DNA from 3 places in the Sporofaciens sp. JLR.KK001 genome. Region 3 is predicted to be linked to each of the others. Evidence: predicted binding sites of a transcription regulator. Region 3 holds the regulator's gene; each other region holds the start of a gene.
What was found. The regulator Rex, encoded in region 3, represses fermentation and respiration genes when NADH is low (regulators of the CRP and FNR family bind a similar motif). The targets are predictions, from matches to a motif close to ATTGTTAANTANTTAACAAT.

Region 1: the regulator Rex is predicted to act here: its motif matches at 1,145-1,164, upstream of gap (type I glyceraldehyde-3-phosphate dehydrogenase).
Region 2: the regulator Rex is predicted to act here: its motif matches at 1,323-1,342, upstream of VSQ62_RS17270 (oxamate carbamoyltransferase subunit AllH family protein).

The regions. Positions count from the first base shown of each region.
Region 1 is NZ_JAYMNO010000001.1:2,672,046-2,674,321, reverse strand. Features, by position in the region: gene gap (type I glyceraldehyde-3-phosphate dehydrogenase) at 61-1,074, opposite strand; gene VSQ62_RS13720 (AAA family ATPase) at 1,343-2,276, opposite strand, start outside.
Region 2 is NZ_JAYMNO010000001.1:3,350,123-3,352,398, reverse strand. Features, by position in the region: gene VSQ62_RS17275 (electron transfer flavoprotein subunit alpha/FixB family protein) at 1-302, shown strand, start outside; gene VSQ62_RS17270 (oxamate carbamoyltransferase subunit AllH family protein) at 354-1,214, opposite strand; gene allB (allantoinase AllB) at 1,493-2,276, shown strand, end outside.
Region 3 is NZ_JAYMNO010000001.1:2,154,149-2,156,424, forward strand. Features, by position in the region: gene abc-f (ribosomal protection-like ABC-F family protein) at 1-790, opposite strand, end outside; gene VSQ62_RS11315 (redox-sensing transcriptional repressor Rex) at 916-1,557, shown strand; partial or broken gene VSQ62_RS11320 (NAD(P)H-hydrate dehydratase) at 1,673-2,276, shown strand, end outside.

The DNA.
Region 1 (2,276 bases), 520 kb from region 3:
TCATCATGTTGAAAAAGGATCCGGTCCTATATCAGACCGGACCCTTTGGGTATTCCAGAATTATGCTAATTCAGAGAAGTATTTGATTGTTCTTACCATCTGGCTTGTGTAAGAATTCTCATTGTCATACCATGATACAACCTGAACCTCTGTTGTTCCGTTGTCTAACGGGCATACCATTGTCTGTGTAGCATCGAACAATGAACCATATCTCATACCAACGATATCGCTGGATACGATCTCGTCTGTGTTGTATCCGAAGGACTCGTTAGAAGCAGCCTTCATAGCCTCGTTGATCTGATCAACTGTTACATTACCTTCAACAACTGCTGTCAGGATTGTGGTTGATCCTGTAGGTGTAGGAATTCTCTGAGCAGCTCCGATCAGCTTGCCGTTCAGTTCAGGAATAACAAGACCGATAGCCTTAGCTGCACCTGTGCTGTTAGGAACGATATTCACTGCTGCTGCACGTGATCTTCTCAAGTCACCCTTTCTCTGCGGTCCGTCAAGAGTCATCTGATCACCTGTGTAAGCGTGGATCGTGCACATAATACCAGACTTGATCGTTGCAAGATCATTCAGAGCCTTAGCCATTGGCGCCAGACAGTTTGTTGTACAGGAAGCTGCGGAGATAACGGTATCCTCTGCTGTCAATTTGTCATGATTTACATTGTAAACGATAGTAGGAAGGTCATTTCCTGCCGGTGCGGAGATAACAACTTTTCTTGCACCTGCCTTAACATGTGCGGAAGCTTTCTCTTTAGATGTGTAGAAACCTGTACACTCCAGAACAACGTCTACGTTCAGGTCTCCCCATGGAAGCTCTTCAGCGTTAGCCTTTGCATAAATCTTAATCTCTTTGCCGTCAACAATGATAGAATCCTCTGTTGCCTCTACCTTGTCGCATAAAGCGTATCTGCCCTGTGAAGAGTCATACTTTAACAGATGTGCAAGCATCTTAGGTGATGTCAGATCGTTGATCGCTACAACCTCATACCCTTCTGCCCCAAACATCTGTCTGAATGCAAGACGTCCGATACGTCCGAATCCATTGATCGCTACTTTTACTGCCATGATTAATTCCTCCTAAAGTTTTATTAACTGTTTACGCAGTCCTTTGATCGTGAAGCTTTTAACCTGTTACTTTGTTAAATAATCCTCAACTGGTAATAATTGTACTAAATCTGGTAATAAAATTCAAGTGCTTTTCCCATTTTTATGTAACTTGTTCAAAAAGATATCATCTTCCTATATAAACTGCATAATACAGCCACACAGGGCTCTGTAAATTGTTCTTGATTACAAAAAATTACCAGATAAGCCTGAGTAAGAAACACATAGCTTACTCAAGCTTAAATACCGACCCTTTTCCCGCTCCCGGCACTGTAACCTTCCGGATCAGACATTTCTTCTGAAAAAATGCTGCTCCGTAACACTGTACTGCCTTATACCCGTTCAGATACCTGGAAGCGTATTTTTTCAGATCAATCTGCTGCAAAGCTTTCCGGCAATCCTTCTCCATCTCATCTTCCGAATCAGAATGCTTTACCTCAACAATAATTACCTTCCGGGTCTTCCGGTCTTTTACAACTACATCTGCTCTGCCAAGTCCATTTTCATCATTGAAAGTGACCAGATATCCTGCCCCTGAAAATAATCCCGCCACAAACGCATGATAGTAATCTTCTTTATAATCGTAATAACTGATGGCATCATTCAGAATAATGGAAACGGCATCCGCCACCGTTTTGTCGTCACCATCCCACCAGGCAGCAAACATCTCTCTCCGTTCTGCCGCCTTAATCCCAATTGTCTCCTGAAACCATTCCACAATCGTATCTCCAAAGATCGTTTTTATCTCCTTATTGGGAATCTTAAGAATGACTTCACCGCTATCACTTTTTCCTCTACTCCTGTCGATTGTCAGATATCCAGTAAAATAAAGAATACTCCAAAAATCTTCTTCTGCAGCATTTTCAAAACAGTAAGTAGAATCTTCCGTTAGCCTTGATCTGATACTTCCTCCTGACAACAGTTTCTCAAACTTATCATTGACATCCATGCCGTCCTTCCCGACAAATTGCCTGATGATATTGTTATGGCTCGTATCCTTCCAGTAATTCCCCAGTATCTTGTCTGGTTCACGCAATACATCCGACACATAATTCGACACATCCCACGGACAATAGATATCATACTTACCAAAATGATATCCGTCGTACCACTGTTTTATCCTTGAAAGCCGTGTCAACTGCCCCGTATCCTCAAGCATCTGC
Region 2 (2,276 bases), 1.2 Mb from region 3:
ACTTTGCATTGCTTGAGAAATTCGCCGAGAAGGTCGGCGGAGCTATCGGAGGAACAAGGCCGATGGTAGATTCTGAGATGATTCCGTTCAATCATCAGATTGGCCAGACCGGGCTTACGATCCGTCCGAAGATCTGTATATCCTTCGGCGTATCCGGTGCGATCCAGCATACGGAAGGTATCAAAGATACGAAGTTATTCGTGGCGGTGAACACGGATGAGGATGCGGCGATCTTCGGCGTTGCCGATTACGGAATCACGGCTGACCTTAAGGATATCCTGGAGAATTATCTGGCGATCTAAGGGGTTGTGTTTTGATGTGCGGAGGGGGAATTGTCGGGATTCCCCTTCTCGCTATTTTGGGAAATGTGTAAGGCTAAAGAGGATGCCGCAGAGAGTGTCGGTGCCGGAGGAATGGCCGATCTCCTCGAAGGATGCGAGGATCTCGCAGGCGTCAGGAAGCCGGTACAGGCGGTTGACTGCCAGACTGAACTGCAGGTCTAAGGCGCAGGATAAGAAAGCGGCGCTTAAGTCGATGGTGTCGGACAGCCGGTTTGCCAGTTCTGATCTGAGCCGCTGCGTGAAGGGGTGTCTGTCATTCCCGGTCATATGAAGCCCGGCCAGCACGCCGCACAGGAAATCATCTCCGCTGGGAGTCAGGCCGATGCCAAGACCAAGAAGACGGGAGAGCCGGAGGGCGGCTTCCGGATAATCCCCAAGGCGGCATAGTTCATCCGCGAGGAGGAGATGTTTCTTTGCCGCAAGGAGCATCAGGGACAGGTCGTCTTCCAGGGCTTCTGCGCTGCCGAATAACAGGGCGAACCCGTTGGTATCGGTTAAGGCTAACGCGTTTCGGATACCGGAGATAAGAAGCGTGAGGGAGCGGGAATCAAGAGGCGCCGGAAGCTTAAGGTCATACCGCCTGGCATCTGCATAGGTGAAATGATAAGAGGCTTCGCCCCGAAGTTCAAGACTGCCTTCTTTGAACCGTACATCGTCGCCGGGCGCGATGCCAAGTCCGCCCATCTCTTCGGCAGTGAGGGCGAGGATCAGGCTGATCGGGGAGAGGGGAGAATGCTCTGCCTGCAGGGATAGGATCTGCTTCCCGTCTGTCAGGTTAATGGTTCGGCGGTATACGGAATGGACGGTTCCGGATGTAAGGTTCCTTAGGATCTGTTCGGTATAGTGGGATAGCTGTGTGATCTGGTATTTCATGGGTTGGCACTCCTTTTCTGCATTTTATTCGTTTTAATATATGGTATCAGAGAATGCAGAAAAATACAATGGCAGTTGATTAAAATCTGGTTTGAAATTTTAGTGCATAATGATAATAAATTAACGTTTAAAATGGAAAAATTTGTAAAAATCGCACAAAAACCAGGAAGAATATTCTATGTTTTGCGCTATTGTGATTTGTCTCATTTTGGATTAAAATAGTATACAGGAAGTTAAAATGTGGTTGACCGGTAAATTTTATTATTAGGAGGTATGTTATGTATGATTTAGTGATTCGAAACGGCAGACTTGTGACTCCGGACCGTATCTATGAGGCGGATATCGCGATCCAGGACGGTAAGTATGCTGCGTTTCTGGCAGCGGGAACGCCGGCGGAGGCGAAGGAGACGATCGATGCGGAGGGGAATTATGTATTCCCGGGTATCATCGACTGTCATGCGCATCTGAATGAGCCGGGGTTCGAGTACAGGGAAGATTTCGAGACAGGTTCCCGCGCAGCGGCGGTTGCGGGGTGTACGACATTGATCGATATGCCGCTCAACAACGATCCGTCTCTGATGAATAAAGAGATCTTCGATCTTAAGATGGGCAGGATCAGCAAGCATTCTGTAGTCGATTATGCACTGTGGGGCGGACTTGTGGGCGACTATGACGATAAGCCGGGTTCTGTTAAGAACAATATGAATGACCTTGTTGATCTGCACAACTGCGGTGTTGCGGCGTTCAAGGGATTCACCTGTCCCAACGGCAACCTGTTCCCGACTGTGAACATGGGTAATGTCCGTAAGGCGTTAGAGATCTTGAAGCCATACGGCGCTCTGTGCGGATTCCACTGTGAAGAGTTCGGCCAGGTATTGGAGAGGGAGAAGGAAGCGAAGGCAAAAGAAGGCCAGACCAACGAGCAGAAGATCCGGGATTTCCTGGATTCCCATGACGTATGGACCGAGTATGTTGCGACGAAGAATGTCATCGATATGGCAAGGGCAACGGGCGGACGCGTGCATATCTGCCATGTAAGCCATCCGATGGTGGCTCAGGTAG
Region 3 (2,276 bases):
GGTTCAGATATTCCTTAAGCTGCGCCTCCCTGAGCCGGCGCTTCTTCTCGGCGTATTCGCTGTAATTGCCCATATAAGTCATAAGCTTCCCCATCTCGATCTCCAGGACCTTGGTGACGACGCGGTCAAGGAAATACCGGTCATGGGATACGATCAGCACGGCACCCGGATAGTTCAGAAGATAGGTCTCAAGCCAGGCGATGGAGTTTAAGTCCAGGTGGTTGGTAGGCTCGTCAAGAAGCAGGATATCCGGTCTGGTGAGAAGAAGCTTCCCCAGGGAGACACGGGTCTTCTGACCGCCGGAGAGGGTATCTACCGGTTTGGAGAAATCATCCTCGCAAAATCCCAGCCCCTTCAATACACCGGTGATCTCGCTCTCGCAGGCGTATCCGTTCTCCTGTTCAAATGCCGCCGTCAGGCGGTGATAGGTATTCAGGCGTGCGGACAGAGCATCTCCTTCAAGATGCTTAAGCTCCGTCTCAATCGTGCGGATCTGCTGCTCCATGGCGATGATATCTGCCTTGGCAAGCCTGACCTCCTCGTAGATCGTATTGCCGCTTACCATCTCCTGGTGCTGCGCAAGGTAGCCGAGAGTCTTGCCGCGCGTCAGTGTGATATCGCCGCCGTCGGAGGGCAGTTCCCCTACGATCATCTTGAAAAGGGTGGTCTTCCCTGCGCCGTTTGGTCCGACCAGGGCGGCTTTCTCGTGGTCTTCTATATGAAAGGAACCTCCGGCAACGATCACGTTGTCGCCGAAGGATTTGTTCATTCCATGACATGCCAGTATCATAATATCCTCCTTTTAGCTTTTGTTTTCATTATAACGAAAATAGAATAAAATACAACTAAAAGTTTGACTTTGATCCCGGTATTCTATATAATGAATTTTAGATATGAAATGGAAGGTGAGTAGTTTTGGAAGAAAGAGAGATTTCCCAGGCTGTCATACGCAGGCTGCCGAGATATTACCGGTATCTGGGGGAATTATTAGAACATGGGGTGGAGCGTATCTCGTCCAACGACCTGAGCAGGCGGATGAAGGTGACGGCATCCCAGATCCGGCAGGATCTTAATAATTTCGGAGGGTTCGGGCAGCAGGGATACGGATATAATGTAAAGTATTTATATACAGAGATCGGCAAGATCTTAGGATTGGAAGAAGATCATCACATGATCATCATCGGGGCTGGTAATCTGGGGCAGGCGTTGGCGAATTACGCCGCATTTGAGAAGAGGGGCTTCATCCTGAAGGGGATCTTTGATGTGAACCCAAGGCTCCAGGGCGTGTCGATCCGAGGTGTTCCGGTGAGGATGTTAGACGAGCTGGGTGAGTTTGTGCGTGAGAATGAAGTAGAGATCGCGGCATTGACCATACCCAAGGAGAAGGCGATCGAGGTGGCGAATATCCTGGTAGAGAACGGTGTGAGGGCTATCTGGAATTTTGCCCATACAGATCTGAACCTGCCTGAACACATTATTGTTGAGAATGTGCACTTGTCAGAGAGCTTGATGCAGCTATCCTACAAGATCAGCCGGTATAACGAAGAACACAAATAATAGCAAGGATCAAGGCGTGTAATAACAGCATGTACGTGCAGGCAGGGTTACACGTCCTTTTTACTGCAAGAGACAGGAGGTGTGGGAGATGAGATATCTGGCAGACGGCTCTCAGATGAAGAGGGCGGACCAGTATACGATACATAAGGCAGGTATCCCGTCGCTTAAGTTGATGGAGCGCGCTGCCAGGGCCTGCGTAGAGGTGATGGAAGAAGAGAGGTTCGATCTTACGAAGGCCTGTATTGTGTGCGGTTCCGGGAATAACGGAGGAGACGGGTTTGCGATCGCAAGGCTTCTCCTTCGAAAAGGATATCATGCAAGGGTCTGTTTTGTAGGCGATGAATCCCATTGTACACAGGAGACAAGGCAGCAGATCGAATGGTTTCAGGAAATCGGCGGCAAAATATGCAACGAATATATAGAAGATGAATATAGTATCATCATAGACGCAGTCTTTGGTGTGGGTCTTTGCCGCAAGATCACGGGGAAATACGCAGATGTGCTGAGGAAGATGAATGAAGCAAAGGCGGTCAAATTCGCCGTTGACCTGCCGTCGGGGATATCGGCGGATACGGGCTGCGTGCTGGGGGAAGCCTTTCAGGCGGATCTCACGGTAACGTTCCAGTTGGAAAAACTGGGACTTGTATTCTATCCGGGCAGTGAGTATGCAGGATGGGTACATACGGCGGATGTGGGGATACATACAGAACAGCTTGCTG